2 regions of the Thermanaeromonas sp. C210 genome follow, and region 1 is predicted to be linked to the other one. Evidence: riboswitches for the same ligand, from Rfam matches in the RefSeq annotation. Region 1 holds a riboswitch; the other holds the start of a gene.
What was found. Region 1 has a riboswitch for cyclic di-GMP ahead of flgB (flagellar basal body rod protein FlgB). Riboswitches for the same ligand answer to the same signal wherever they lie in the genome.
Positions count from the first base shown of each region.

Region 2: another riboswitch for cyclic di-GMP. It lies ahead of TAMC210_RS07320 (HD-GYP domain-containing protein); the one in region 1 lies ahead of flgB (flagellar basal body rod protein FlgB).

Region 1 is NZ_BLWF01000004.1:412,506-419,512, reverse strand. It holds gene fliS (flagellar export chaperone FliS) at 1-7, shown strand, start outside; gene TAMC210_RS12430 (AbrB/MazE/SpoVT family DNA-binding domain-containing protein) at 134-361, shown strand; gene TAMC210_RS12425 (bis-aminopropyl spermidine synthase family protein) at 473-1,537, shown strand; cyclic di-GMP riboswitch class I at 1,640-1,743, shown strand; gene flgB (flagellar basal body rod protein FlgB) at 1,931-2,323, shown strand; gene flgC (flagellar basal body rod protein FlgC) at 2,326-2,754, shown strand; gene fliE (flagellar hook-basal body complex protein FliE) at 2,794-3,108, shown strand; gene fliF (flagellar basal-body MS-ring/collar protein FliF) at 3,120-4,682, shown strand; gene fliG (flagellar motor switch protein FliG) at 4,692-5,702, shown strand; gene TAMC210_RS12395 (FliH/SctL family protein) at 5,686-6,456, shown strand; gene fliI (flagellar protein export ATPase FliI) at 6,438-7,007, shown strand, end outside.
Region 2 is NZ_BLWF01000002.1:634,424-641,430, forward strand. It holds gene TAMC210_RS07305 (HD-GYP domain-containing protein) at 1-789, shown strand, start outside; gene pnpS (two-component system histidine kinase PnpS) at 807-2,255, shown strand; gene TAMC210_RS07315 (AbrB/MazE/SpoVT family DNA-binding domain-containing protein) at 2,261-2,596, shown strand; cyclic di-GMP riboswitch class I at 2,667-2,757, shown strand; gene TAMC210_RS07320 (HD-GYP domain-containing protein) at 2,849-3,484, shown strand; gene TAMC210_RS07325 (phosphatase) at 4,218-4,955, shown strand; gene radA (DNA repair protein RadA) at 4,980-6,344, shown strand; gene TAMC210_RS07335 (DUF1573 domain-containing protein) at 6,337-6,732, opposite strand; gene TAMC210_RS07340 (PIN/TRAM domain-containing protein) at 6,919-7,007, shown strand, end outside.

The DNA.
Region 1 (7,007 bases):
GGGCTAGCCGGCCAGGGAAGCGGGGTGCCGAGGGAGCTGCTCTAAGAGGGGGTTAGGACACCCCTTGACGGGAAGCAATACGGCCGGGGATTAAAGGAAGTTAGGGCTGCGCGTGGGATGGGAGGCGTCAGTAGTGGCCAGTCACATTGCCATCACCAAGCTGTCCAGCCGCGGGCAGATAGTGATACCCAAGGAGATCAGGGAACTACTGGCCTGGGAGGCGGGGGACCATGTGGCCGTTGAAGTTCAGGGGGACAAGGTGGTACTGCGCAGGCTCGTCCTGGACAGCTTTCTGGGGGAAGGCGCGGTGGAGAATAAAAGGGTTGGCAAAATAAAGGTGGAAGGCCGTAATCTCTCCTGAAGGCGCTTGACGGATGCGGCCTGTAAATGTTAAAACTTTGGTGTACTGAAAAAACGGGGAGGCACTACGCGGGCTTCCCTTTTTTGATGTTTGGGAGAGAGGGGGAAGATTATGGATCTGAAGGAAGAGATTGCTCGCGAAGTTGAAGAAGAGACGGGGATACCGGTGTCCGAGAGGGATATCGAGGGGATTATTTCCAGCCTTCTGGTGACGTCCCACTTTTGGGAGGTAGTGCAGAGGTCGCGCCTGCCCTTTAACGTGGTGGCCGCGTCCGTTGATCTGTTCCACCGGCGGGGCTGGGTAAAAATGGAGGGTGATGGCTCCCTTACCTTTACTGCCGCAGGAAAGGATATGGCGGTCAGGGAGGGAATAGAACCGGAGAAAGATTTTGTCTGCCCTGGCTGCCTGGGCCGGGGGGTGTCGTGGCAGGACCTGGAGGGATTATACCGGCGCTTCGTAGAAATTGCGGGGCGGCGTCCGGAGCCCATCAAAGAATACGATCAGGGCTTTGTGACGGCGGAAACCACGGTGAGCAGAATAGCCCTTATGGCGGACCGGGGGGACCTGGCGGGGAAACGGCTGCTGGTGTTGGGCGATGACGATCTCGTAAGCTTGGCCGCCGGGCTCTCGGGGATGCCCGAGGAAGTGGTCGTCCTGGAAATCGACGACCGGCTTATCGACTTCATTAACGAGGTGGCGGAGGAAAACCGGCTCCCGGTAAAGGCCCGGAGGTACGACTTTCGCCAAAAGCTGCCCGAGGAGTACGTAGGCTCCTTCCATACCTTTACTACCGATCCCCCGGAAACCCTGGAGGCACTCGAGGTCTGTTTAGGTCGGGGGCTTCTCAGCTTGAGGGGAGAAGGGTGTGCCGGCTATTTCGGCCTTACCCATGCGGAGTCTTCCCTCAGGAAATGGAATGAACTCCAGCAGCTTCTGGTGGGCAAATTTAAAGTCACCATCACCGACATTATCGAGGATTTCAACCACTACGTGAACTGGGATTACCTTCTTCCCAGCCTTAAGAAGACCTTTCCCTTCCTAAAGTTCCCCCCGCGCATCAATTGGTATCGTTCGGCCATGTACCGCATCCAGACCCTGGGACAAGTAGAGGGCCTAAGAAACGAGGCTGCTGAGTGCGAGCTGTACGTGGATAAAGAGGCCCTCATATACGGTTGAGGCCAAAATTTTTTACCTAAAATTTGGCGAACGGTGCAGGATTTTGCCAATAGATGTTGAATCTATCCAGTCAAACAGTAAGAGTTTTTTACTCCAGGAAGTTTATGTCAAGGGCAAGCTCTCCGAAAGGGGAAGCGCGCAAAGCCATGGGTCTACGGCCCCGGCTCCTTAAAGAAGCAAGGGGCTAAGATCGCCAGGCTGCCGTTCCTGGAGTGGGAGAAAAGGCCTGCCCTTGGGAGGAGCAGGCCTTTTTACTAAGGCGCCCTTCTTGGGGACCGTAGTCCCAGAGAAAATTAGGACGGTGGTCGGATACACATTTTACCAATTTCTTATTAAACTAAATTAGGCGGAGAAAGACGAAAAAAAAAGAAAAAGAGGGGATTTTAGGTGTTCATGACGCCTACCCTGCAGGTACTGGGCAAAGCCCTGGACGCTGCCGCCCTGCGGCAGCGAACTATTGCCCACAACATCGCCAATGTCAACACGCCGGGGTTCAAGCGTTATTACGTGACCTTTGAGGACGAACTACGGCGTGCTTTAAACGGCGGAGGTGGGTTGCCCCTCTACCGCACCCATCCCCGGCACCTTCCGCAGGACGCTCTTTCCCTGGAGCCGCGGGTCGAACAGGAGCGGACCACTTCCATGAGGGAAGACGGCAACAATGTGGACGTGGATCGGGAAATGGTGGAGCTGGTCATGAACACCCTCAACTACAACCTCCTGGTACACCAGCTAAACGGCCGCCTGGGGATGCTGCGGCATGTTATTAGCGAAGGGAGGCGATAGGGGTGGAACTTCTTCCCGCCCTGGCCATTAGCTCTTCGGGACTGACGGCAGAGCGTTTGCGCATTGATTTGATAGCCGGTAACCTGGCCAACATCAACACCACCCGCACGGCCGGGGGGGGTCCCTACCGCCGGCGGGTTGCCGTTTTTGCCGAGCGCCTGCAGGCGGCTATGGCCCCGCAAAGGACCCAATGGCCGGGTGGCGGCGTAAGGGTGGCGGCCATTGTGGAAGACAGCACGCCCCCAAGGCTGGTATACGACCCTTCCCATCCGGATGCGGACGCCCGGGGCTATGTGGCCTTCCCCAACATCAACGTGGTAAACGAGATGGTAGATCTGATTACCGCTGCGCGGGCCTATGAAGCTAATGCCACGGTTCTCAACGCCGCCAAAAGTATTTCCCTGAAGGCCTTGGAGATCGGCCGCGTATAATTGGGATAGAAGGCTTTACCGAGGAGAGGGGATGCACCCGTGTTATCCAGTCAAGTCTCCATGCTCATGCCCATGGCGGGAAAGCTCGTTCCCGGCGAGGAAGGCCCTGCCAGGTCCGGCGCAGCGCAGTTGGCGGCGTCCTTCGGCGAGATACTGGCCGCCAAATTAAGGGAGCTGGAAGAAAGCCAGAAACAGGCCGATAGGCTTACCTTCCAGTACTTGGCCGGGCAGGTGCAGGACCTCCACCAGGTGACCCTCGCCCTGGAAGAAGCTAGTTTATCCCTCCAGCTGGCGGTGCAGGTGCGCAATAAAGTGCTGGAAGCTTACCAGGAAATCTTCCGGATGCAGTTGTAAGGAGTTGGGGGATGAAGTTCCAGGACCTACCGCAAAAAGTGACCGGTTATTGGAGCAACCTTACACCCTCCAGGCGGTCGGCCCTGCTGGTGGTGGTCGTAGCAAGCCTGGTGGCCGGCACTTTATTTATCACGTGGTTAATAAGGCCTAAGTATGCACCCTTGTTTACCGGCCTCGACCAGCAAGATGCGGCCGCGGTGGTGGCCAAGCTGAAGGAGATGAACATCCCCTTTCAACTGGCCGATGAGGGGACCACCATCCTGGTGCCCCAGGACAGAGTCTACGAGACGCGCCTGGACCTGGCCAGCGCCGGTGTACTGGGCGGGCAGACCCTGGGCTTCGAGCTCTTCGACCAGAATAAACTGGGTATGACCGATTTTGAACGGCACATTAACTACCAGCGGGCCCTGCAGGGGGAGCTGCAGCGCACCATTACTTCCCTGGAAGAAGTGGAGGACGCCCGGGTTCACCTGGTGCTGCCCCAGCCGAGCGTATTCCTGGAGGAGCAGGCCCCGCCCTCGGCCTCCATCGTCTTGAAGCTAAAACCCCTGGCCCGTCTCCGGCCCGAGCAGGTCCAGGGCATAATGCAGCTGGTGGCGGCCAGCGTAGAAGGTCTTAAACCGGAAAATGTGCATATCATTGATACCCAGGGCAATGTTTTGAGCGCGGGTTTGGCCGAGGGTGAAAGCGGCCCCATCACCGCCCAGCAGCAAAAGCAACAGGAGCTCAAGCAGGCCCTGGAAAAGGACCTCGAGCAGCGGATTCAAAACATGCTCACCAGGATTTTGGGTCCCGGGCAGGCCGTAGTGATGGTGAATGCGGAGCTTGATTTTAACCAGCAGGAAGTCTTCCGTAAGGAGTGGGGTGACGAGGGAGCCCTCCGCAGTGAGCAAGTTATAACCGAGCAGGGCACCGGCGGTGCGGCCGGCGGGCCGGCGGGCGATCCCAACAGGGAGCCGCCGGGTTACGCGGTGGTAATGCCGGAAAACAGCACTTACGAGAAATCCGACATCACGCGTAACTACGAGCTGGACGAAACCCAGACGCGCATCGTATACGCTCCGGGCCAGATAAGGAGGCTTTCCACCTCCGTAGCCGTCAACGGGCCGGTGGACCCTGCCAGGGAAGAGCAGATCCGCCAGATCGTGGAGGCGGCGGTGGGCTACCAGCCTGAACGGGGCGACCAGATAGCGGTCTTGAGCCTGGCCTTCGACAACACCTGGCAGGAGAGGGCTGCGGCTGAAATGGCGGCTGCCGAGGAGGCGGAGCGCCGCCGGCACCAGATCCTCTTATATGCCGGCCTGGCGGCAGCCGGGTTGACCCTACTGATTTTCCTCATAGTACTCCTCATCGTATGGCGGCGACGCCGGGCGGCACCCGTCGCGGAGCCCCTGGCGGGGGTGGAGTTGCCCCTCCCGGGTGCCCGGGTGACGGAAGAACAGGTCGCCGTCAGTGAAGAAGAGCGACGGGAGGAGATAGAACGCCGGGCCCGCCAGGAGAAGCTGCGGGAGCTGGTACGGCAGCATCCGGAAGATGTGGCCCAGCTCCTTAGAGCATGGTTGAGGGAGGAGTAAACTGTAAAAGTGGCGCGGCAGAGGCAACTAACCGGCCTGGAGAAGGCCGCCATTTTTCTCATAACTCTGGGTCCCGAATTGTCCTCCCTGGTCATAAAACAGTTGCCCCAGGAGGACATGGAACGGGTTACCTACCAGATCGCCAACACCACCACGGTAGACCCGGAGACCAAACAGCATGTCGTGGATGAATTCTGGGAGCTCCATGAGGCCAGGCAGTACATTATCCAGGGCGGCATAAAGTATGCCCGGGAGGTGCTGGAGAGGGCGGTAGGTCCCGCCCGGGCGGCCGAGATTATCAAGAAGCTGATGGCTACGTCCAAGATTCGGCCCTTTAACACCATTCGCAAGGCAGACCCCAAGCAGCTGGTGAATTTCCTCTATAACGAGCACCCCCAGACCATCGCCCTAATTTTGGCCTACCTGGAGCCGGAACAGGCGGCAGTGGTGCTAAGCTCCCTTCCGGAGGAATTCCAGGCCGATGTGGCCAAGCGGTTGGCCCTCATGGAGCGGGCCTCTCCGGAAACGGTGCGGGAACTGGAGCAGATTCTAGAGCAGCGCCTCTCTTCCGTGGTGGGGCAGGACTTCGCCGTGGCGGGCGGGATAAAGGCCCTCGTGGACGTCCTTAACCGGGTGGACCGGGCCACCGAGCGCACCATACTGGAATCCTTGGAGCAGGAAGATCCCGAATTGGCCGACGAGATACGCAAGCGCATGTTCGTCTTTGAGGACATCATTGTCCTGGACGACAATTCCATCCGGCGGGTTCTCCGGGAAGTGGACATGAAGGACCTGGCCCTGGCCCTGAAGACGGCCAGCGAAGAAGTGGCCAACCGCATCTACCGCAACCTTTCCAAGCGGGCGGCGGAAATGCTCAAAGAGGACATCGAGTATATGGGTCCTACCCGGCTGCGGGACGTAGAGGCTGCCCAGCAGCGGATAGTTCAGATCATTCGCCGCCTGGACGAAACCGGGGAGATTATTATCGCCAGGGGTGGACAGGATGCTGTGGTGGTCTAGGGTTATCAAGGAGGTCGCCGCGCCGGGAGGAGAATACGAGGTTCCGGTGCGGGAGATGTCCAGGTGGTGGCGGGAGGACGGGGAAGGGTCCGGCTGCGGGGAAGACCCCCGGATCGGGGAGAGGGCAGCTGCCCTCCTGGAAGATGCTCGCCGCGAGGCCGACCTTATTTTGCAGGCGGCACGGGAGGAGGCCGAGGAGCTCAAGGCCAGGGCCCGGGAAGAAGGGTACCGGGCCGGTTGGGAGGAAGGGCGAAAGGCCGGCTTCCGAGCTGGTGCGGCCGAGGCGGAGGCCCTGCGGGAGGAAGCCGAGGGTTTACGCCGGCAGGCGGGCAAGGTTCTGGAGGAAGCCCGGGCGGCCTACCGGGATACCCTGCGGGCGGCAGAAGAGGACATCCTGGGCCTGGCCCTGGAGGTCGCGGCCAAGATAATCAGACGGCAGGTGGAGCTGGCGCCGGAAGTGGTCCTGGACATCACCCGCAGCGCCCTGCAACGGGTGGCGGAAGGTCAAATTTACACCATATATGCCGCACCCGCCGACGCCGATTTCCTGCGGCAACGCCGGGAGGAATTGCTGCAGGATATGAGCGCCGGCGCCCGGCTGCAGATCGTGGCGGATGAAGCCCTGCAGCCCGGGGGTTTCAGGGTGGAGACGGAAAACGGATTTATAGACGCTACGGTGGAGAGCCAGCTGGAAGAAGTGCGCCGGCTCCTGCGGGCGGGTGGGAAGGGTAAGGAATGGGCGGACAGGCTCTAGTCCTTGAGGCCTTGCGCCGGGCCGACCTATGGAAGCAGGGGGGTAAGATCACCAGGGTTACCGGCCTTACCCTGGAGGCGCGGGGCCTAAAGGCGGCCATCGGAGAAGTATGTTACATATACAATAACGGCCGCTCTCCTGTGGTGGCCGAAGTGGTAGGCTTCCGGGAGAATGTGACCTTGCTCATGCCCCTGGGAGATCTGGAGGGCATAGGACCCGGCTGCCGGGTAATGGCCACGGGACAGGGGTTGAAGGTGACGGTGGGCAGGGGGCTCCTGGGCCGGGTGCTGGACGGCCTGGGCAGGCCCCTGGACGGCGGGCGGCCTGTCGTGGGGACCGGGTATCCCATCAACAATTCACCGCCCCAGCCCCTGGAGAGGCAGCCCATTCAGGAGGTCCTTACGACGGGTGTCAAGGCCATCGATGCCCTCCTCACTTGCGGGCTGGGCCAGAGGGTAGGAATTTTTGCCGGCAGTGGCGTGGGTAAGAGCACCCTGCTGGGTATGATCGCCCGCCACAGCACGGCGGACATCAACGTCATCGCCCTCATC
Region 2 (7,007 bases), on a different contig from region 1:
GTCCTGGACCTCCAACTGCGCAGCTCCTCCAGCCGCGCCTGGGGGGACATCCGGCCGCGAATAGAGCAGCTGGCAGGCAAGGCCTATCCCGTTGAACTATGGCGGGAGGCGGACCGCATTCTCTCCGACGGATTCTGGGAGCGCGTGGCCGAGGATGAAGCCTTGGAACAGCAAATTGCCGCGGCCATGACGGAACTCCCTCCGGCCGGATGGGAGGAAGATCCTCCCCTCACGTCCACCATCTCCCTCTTTGCCCGGATTATCGATGCCAAGCATGCATACACGGGGGGCCACTCCCAGCGGGTAGCAGCCTACGCGGTGAAGCTGGCCGCCGCTCTGAAAATGGGGGAAGAGGATAGGCAAAAAGTGGAGATAGCAGGCCTCCTCCACGACTTCGGCAAGGTTGCCGTTCCCCGGGCGGTCCTGGATAAGGCGGGACCCTTAGATCCCAAAGAGTGGGAAATCGTCAAGAAGCACCCGGCACGCACTATAGACCTGCTAAGCCAGGTCGTCTACCTCAAAGAAATAGCCCCCCTGGCGGGCCTCCACCACGAGCGCTATGACGGCAGGGGCTATCCCTACGGGCTAAAGGGGCCCGACATCCCCCTGGGGGCCCGTCTCATTGCTGTGGCCGACGCCTTTGACGCCATGACTTCGCCCCGGCCCTATCAGCCCACCCGGTCCGCTGGTGAAGCCTTGGAAGCCCTGGAGCGTGGAGCGGGACGGCAGTTTGATCCGGGAGTCATAGCCGTGGCCCACGTCCTCCTGGACGGGCAAAATCCTAACTAACCGGGGAGTTGAGGGAATTGCACCGCCTGGCACGCCGGCTAACAGTCCGGGTCGCCGCCCTGGCCCTGGGGTATTCCTTCCTGGCCTTCCTGATCATCCGCTACAGCCTCTGGTACCAATGGATGGAAGGCATGCCCATACTGCCGCCAGGCACCGCCCCATATACCCTAAAGCTGCTGGAGAGCGGTTTCTTTAAGCTCGCCCTGGGAGGACTGATCCTCCTAACCTGCGGCACCTACCTGGTGGCCCGCAGCCTCCTGGGTCCCTTGGGGGACATGCTCCCCGCCACCCGGCGGATTGCTTCCGGTGATCTGGAGCAGCGCCTGGAGGTGCTGACCAATGATGAATTAGGCCTCCTGGCCCGCCATCTGAATGAAATGGTAGACCGGCTCCGCAGCAATATACGAGAAATTTCCAACGAACGTAATAAAGTGAGAGCCATCCTGGCCAGCCTTACTGATGCCGTGGTGGCCGTGGACCAGGTGGGGCGGGTGATGCTGTGCAACCCGGCGGCGGAGGCTCTCTTGGAGAAAAAGGAGCACGAGATGCAGCAAAAGTATCTCCTGGAGATCATCCGCAATCACGAACTGGACCGGCTGGCCAAGGAGATCCTGGATAAAGGTAAGCCGGCGGAGGCCGAAGTAAGGCTCTTTCCTACCAGCGCCGGCCTTTTCCGCGTCCACGGAGCCCCCATCCTGGGGGAGCGGGGCCGCATTGTGGGAGCCGTCCTTTCCCTGCGGGATATAACCGAGATCCGGCGTCTGGAGCAGATGCGCAGCGAATTCGTGGCCAATGTTTCCCATGAACTGCGCACGCCCCTCACTTCCATCCGGGGCTTTGTGGAAACCCTCCTGGAGGGGGCCCTGGCCGATGAGAAGACCAGCCGCCGCTTCCTGGGGATTATCAATAGCGAAGCCCAGCGCCTGCAGCGCCTCATCGAGGACCTCTTAACCCTTTCCCGGGTGGAACACCGCAGGCCGGAACCGGTGGGGATGGGGGCCTCGCTGCCCCAGGCCGTCGCAAGGGTAATGGAGGTGGTAAGGCCTTTAGCTGAAGAAAGGGGAGTGAGTCTCAAGACAGACCTTCCCCCCGACCTCCCCCTGCTGAGGCTTCCGGAACACTTCCTGGACCAAATCCTCCTCAATCTGTTGGATAATGCCATCAAGTACACTCCGGAGGGGGGTTCGGTAACGGTGACGGCCTCCCGGGAAGGTTCGCGGGCCCGGGTACAGGTGAGGGATACGGGGATAGGTATTCCCGCCGAGAGCCTGCCGCGGATCTTCGAACGATTCTACCGGGTAGACAAGGCGCGGTCCCGGGCCATGGGAGGGACGGGCCTGGGTCTGGCCATCGTGAAGCATATGGTGGAAGCCTACGGGGGCACGGTGGGGGTGGAAAGCCAGGTGGGGAAGGGCAGCACCTTTCATTTTGTAGTTCCCCTAATGAGGAGGATGGAAGGGGGATGAGTTAGATGCCCGCAAAAAATAAAGATGAACAAGAGCGGAGGAAGGTGTACCGGCGCGTAGTAGACGTCAAAGGGAGGGTTACCCTGCCGGCGGAAATGCGGCAACAACTGGGAATACGGACCGGAGAGGAAGTGGAGTTCGTCGTCCGGGAGGAGGGAGAGTGGTGCTTGCGCAAAAGCCAGCCCCAAAGGATCTGCGGCGTGTGTGGGTGCACGGTAAACCTCATCATCCTGGGGGGGGAGGCCTTGTGCCGGCGCTGTGCCCTCCAGTATGTCCAAACCCTGGCGCGGGAACTGGATCTGCAAGTGGTGGGAATAGGTGGGAATTCTCCCAGGGGGTAGGATTCGGGAGGGCGGTGTCGAATAAGTAAATATATGGTACAACAATAAATAATTTCGTCGAAAAAAGTGAGCTGCCTCAGGGTAAACCTGTCGAAAGGCAGGGGCACAAAGCCATGGGTCTAAGGCTCCCGCTGGGGGGCTATGATCGCCAGGCTGCCGGCTCGCAAGGAAGGAGTGCCTTGCCTGGGAGCAAGGTTTATTTTGTTTGAGCCGTTACCGGGGGCGCCTTTTTAGGAAGGAATGTCGTGGTAAGTGCTGGAAGACACCGTCGTTACTCTGCTACAGCGCCTGTATTACCACTCGCGGCTTACTTACCGCCACAGTGTCCACGTGGCGGCCATCAGCTATCAATTGGCGCAGGAGTTAGGACTTCCAAAAGCCCAGGTGCGTCAAACCTTTTGGGGAGCTCTGGTACATGACGTAGGCAAGCTTACCATTGACCGTAGCATCCTGCATAAGAAGGGGCCCCTGACCGAAGACGAATGGCAAAAGATGTATGAGCATCCCCGGGAAGGCTGCCGGCTGCTCCCCGAGGGAGACGACTGGCAAGCCATTAGGGAGATGGTCCTTTATCACCACGAAAAGTGGGATGGGAGCGGCTACAGCGGCCTCTGTAAGGGGGAAATACCCCTGGGAGCCAGGATTATAGCCCTGGCCGATGCGTTGGATGCCATGACGTCGAGCCGCCCTTACCAGAAGAAGCGCGAACTGGCGGCTGCCTTACAAGAAGTAAAGGAGTGCAGCGGCAGCCAGTTCGATCCCCAACTGGTCGAAGCCCTCTTCTCCTTAACAATGCATCTTTTAAAAGGACAGCGACGGCCTACGCCCTCCAAAATTAATGAAATCTTAAAGAGAACAACATGGACTTTTAACAGTAATGAATTATAATTTCAATTAAAGGATAAACCACTTACCCGCCAGCCCTTTAGTAAAGCGTCCTCTGACCTCCTTTTTATATATACTTACTTGCCCAGAGGTTATCTGGGCCATTTTTTTTAAGAAAAACAATAGAAGGCCGCCCTCAAAACTTAAATGGCGGCCTTCCTTCTAAAGAGCCCATAAGGACCTTCGCTCCGGCTACGACAAATCCTTACGTAGCCCGAGGCAGTCTTTCGACTACCCCAGACCATTACAGGACTCACCGTAGCCTTGACTCGATAATCAGGGATACCTTAGAAGCCGACCCGGATCTCTCGACCAGGCGCCGACCTCCAGCCCACTAACTAATGCCTAGAAGCCTGCGGCACCCCTGACTATCTTAGCTCGACCGGCGGTGATCCTTGCAGACCTGCCGGCAATCCTTGGACTGCCGGCAAGCCCTGACGGACCTACCGGCGATCTGCCCGCCGGCTGGTACCGAGCCCCCGGGACCCGGTACCAACCTTTGGCCGAAGGTTACCGAGCCTCACTCTGGAGACCCGGCAACCCTCTGGGCTCGGCCCTTACGGACCCTGACACTACTATTATGGCCCCGCGGCCTGCGAATTATTTATGAACGCGCGATCTATTTCGCTGATAAAGCCCGGTTTTTTTTAGAAGGATTTTGCAAAGACAAGGGGCCTATCTTGCGTTATACTTTATTTGGAGGGCGACGGGAAAGAACAGGAAGGGGTAGGTAGAGGTGTACTGCGAAGCGGATCTCCACACCCACACCGTGGCCAGCGGCCATGCGTACAGTACGGTCAAAGAGCTGGCCGAAGCGGCGGCTGATAAAGGTTTAAAGCTCATCGCCATCACTGACCACGGCCTCCGCATGCCGGGCGGTCCCCACGAGTATTATTTCCATAATATTACAGCACTGCCGCGCAAGCTGGGAGAAGTAGAAATTTTGAGGGGGGTAGAGGCTAATATCATCGATGAAGAGGGCCACTTGGATGTACCGGAAGGGATCCTCGAAAGGCTGGATATCGTCCTGGCCGGCTTCCATTCCGGGGTCGGTTTCGATGGACGCTCCCAGGAAGAATACACCCGGGCGGCCCTGGCGGCCCTCAGCCACCCCCTGGTCCATATCCTAGTTCATCCCGGCAATCCGGATTTCCCCATAGACCTGGAGGCAGTGGCCAAAGCTGCGGCTGCCAACAATAAGGCTTTGGAGTTCAACAATAATTCCTTTTTGGTCAGCCGTCCGGGCAGCCTGCCGCGCTGCCAGCAACTGGGCCGGCTGGCCAAACAGTACAGAGCCCCGGTGGTCATATCCAGCGATGCCCATATCCATACGGCCGTGGGGAATTTCGTCCGGGCCTGGCAGGTGGTTAGGGGGGCGGGTATCGGCGAGGACCAGATAATCAACCTGACGGCCGGCCGCGTCAAGGAGTACCTTGGCTGGCACCGCCGCCGCTCCCGGGCTGGGAGGTCCTAGCCCCTTAAGACGGGGGTGAGCCCCATGAAGACCAGGGTGCGCTTCGTTTGTCAGGCCTGTGGTTACGAGAGCGCGAGCTGGCTCGGACGCTGTCCGGTCTGCGGAGCCTGGGACTCCCTGACCAGGGAAGTAGAAGGGGCCGCAAGGCTTTCTTCTTCCCACGCCGGGGAGAACACCTCCCCGGTCCTGCTGGCGGACGCGCCGGAAATAGGGGCCGAGAGACTCCAGTCTGATGTAAGGGAGTGGGACCGCGTCCTGGGCGGGGGGCTGGTGCCGGGATCATTAATCCTGGTAGGGGGGGCTCCAGGCATTGGTAAGAGCACCCTTTTGCTTCAGCTGGCCCATTCTCTGGCCGAAAGGTATGGGGCGGTGCTGTACGTTTCCGGCGAAGAATCTCCAGGCCAGACCCGCCTCCGGGCCCAGCGCCTGGGCGCCCTGTCCCGGCGGATCTATTTGCTGGCCGAAACCAACGTGCAGACCATCCTGCAGCAGGTGGAAGCCCTGGAACCGGTGGTCGTCATCGTGGACTCCATCCAGACGGTTTTCTTGCCCGACCTCCCTGCTGCGGCCGGCAGCCTGTCCCAGGTGCGGGAGAGCGCGGCCGCCTTTCTGCGCGCGGCCAAGAAGGGTGGGCCGGCGGCCATCCTGGTAGGGCACATCACCAAGGACGGTTTTCTGGCCGGGCCCAAAGTGCTGGAACATCTGGTGGATTGCGTCCTCTACTTGGAAGGGGAAGGAATGCAGGCCTACCGGCTGCTGCGGGCGGCCAAGAACCGTTTCGGTTCCACCAACGAGGTGGGAGTATTTGCTATGACTTCCCAGGGGCTCAAGGAGGTGCCCAATCCGTCGGAGACTCTGCTGGCAGAGCGTCCCCACGGGGTGGCCGGTTCAGTGGTAACGGCTTGCCTGGAAGGGACGCGTCCCCTCCTCCTGGAAATCCAGGCCCTGGTCAGCCGCACCAGCTTCGGCCACCCCCGGAGACTGTCTACCGGTCTGGATTACAACCGGGCCCTGCTCCTCATGGCCGTGCTGGAGAAGAGGGGCCACCTGCCCCTCGGTACCCATGATGTCTACCTAAACGTCGCTGGCGGCATCAACATAACCGAGCCGGCCGCCGACCTGGCCGTCTGCCTGGCCATAGCCTCCAGCCTGCAAGATAAGCCCCTAGATCCCCACCTCCTCGTTGTGGGGGAGGTAGGCCTGGCGGGAGAGGTACGGGCCGTGGCCCAGGCCGAAAAGCGGGTAGAAGAAGCCCGGCGCTTGGGGTTTACCCGCTTTATACTGCCCGAAGGCAATAAGAAAACTTTCCCCTCCCGGCAGGAGGGCGAAGTGTATTTCGTGCGTACTATAACCGAAGGTCTAAAGTTGGCCTTGGGGAAAACTAGGTGAGGCTGAAATACCGCAGGGTGCAGAGTTTGTCCTGTTCCTTGTCCAGGACGTCGGTCAGGCTGATGTCCAGGGTGTTGCAAAGGGCAGTTAGGTAGAAGAATAGCTGGCCTAATTCCTCTTCTACGGTTTCCCGGCAGTCGGGGCAGAGTTCGCCTAAGAGATGGCTGGTCAGGTAGGAGGGAAGTTCGGCCATGCCTACACCAGCCGGGAGGTTCTGCTTGGCGGCCTGAACCTGGATACAGCCACAATTAGTTACCGCCTTGGCTACCGCCCGCTGGACCCGGGCCTGGGCTTCCTGAATCTTGGAGAGAATATCCAGGATACTCTTATGCCTAAGGGTGTATTGGGCCACGATTTGTTGAAAGCGATCGCATAAAAGATCGGACATCCCGCCACCCCTCCTTTGTGCTAAACTAATTATAAGCAGGGGGTTCAGAGGCTGTCAACGGTGGGGCGGTCGAGTTTGCCAGCATTGCAAATATCTGTTATAATGGAGACGCCGAACACCAACTTGGTATAATATGGGGGCAGGTGAGGAATAATCAGAAAAAGTGAGAAAGAAGCAGGTGATCGCATGTTCTATCGGTTGATACGAGCGGCTATTTCTTTGGTCATGGCCGCCGTAGGGTTTTCTGTGGGGCAGGCCGGTCTGTCCCTCTGGAC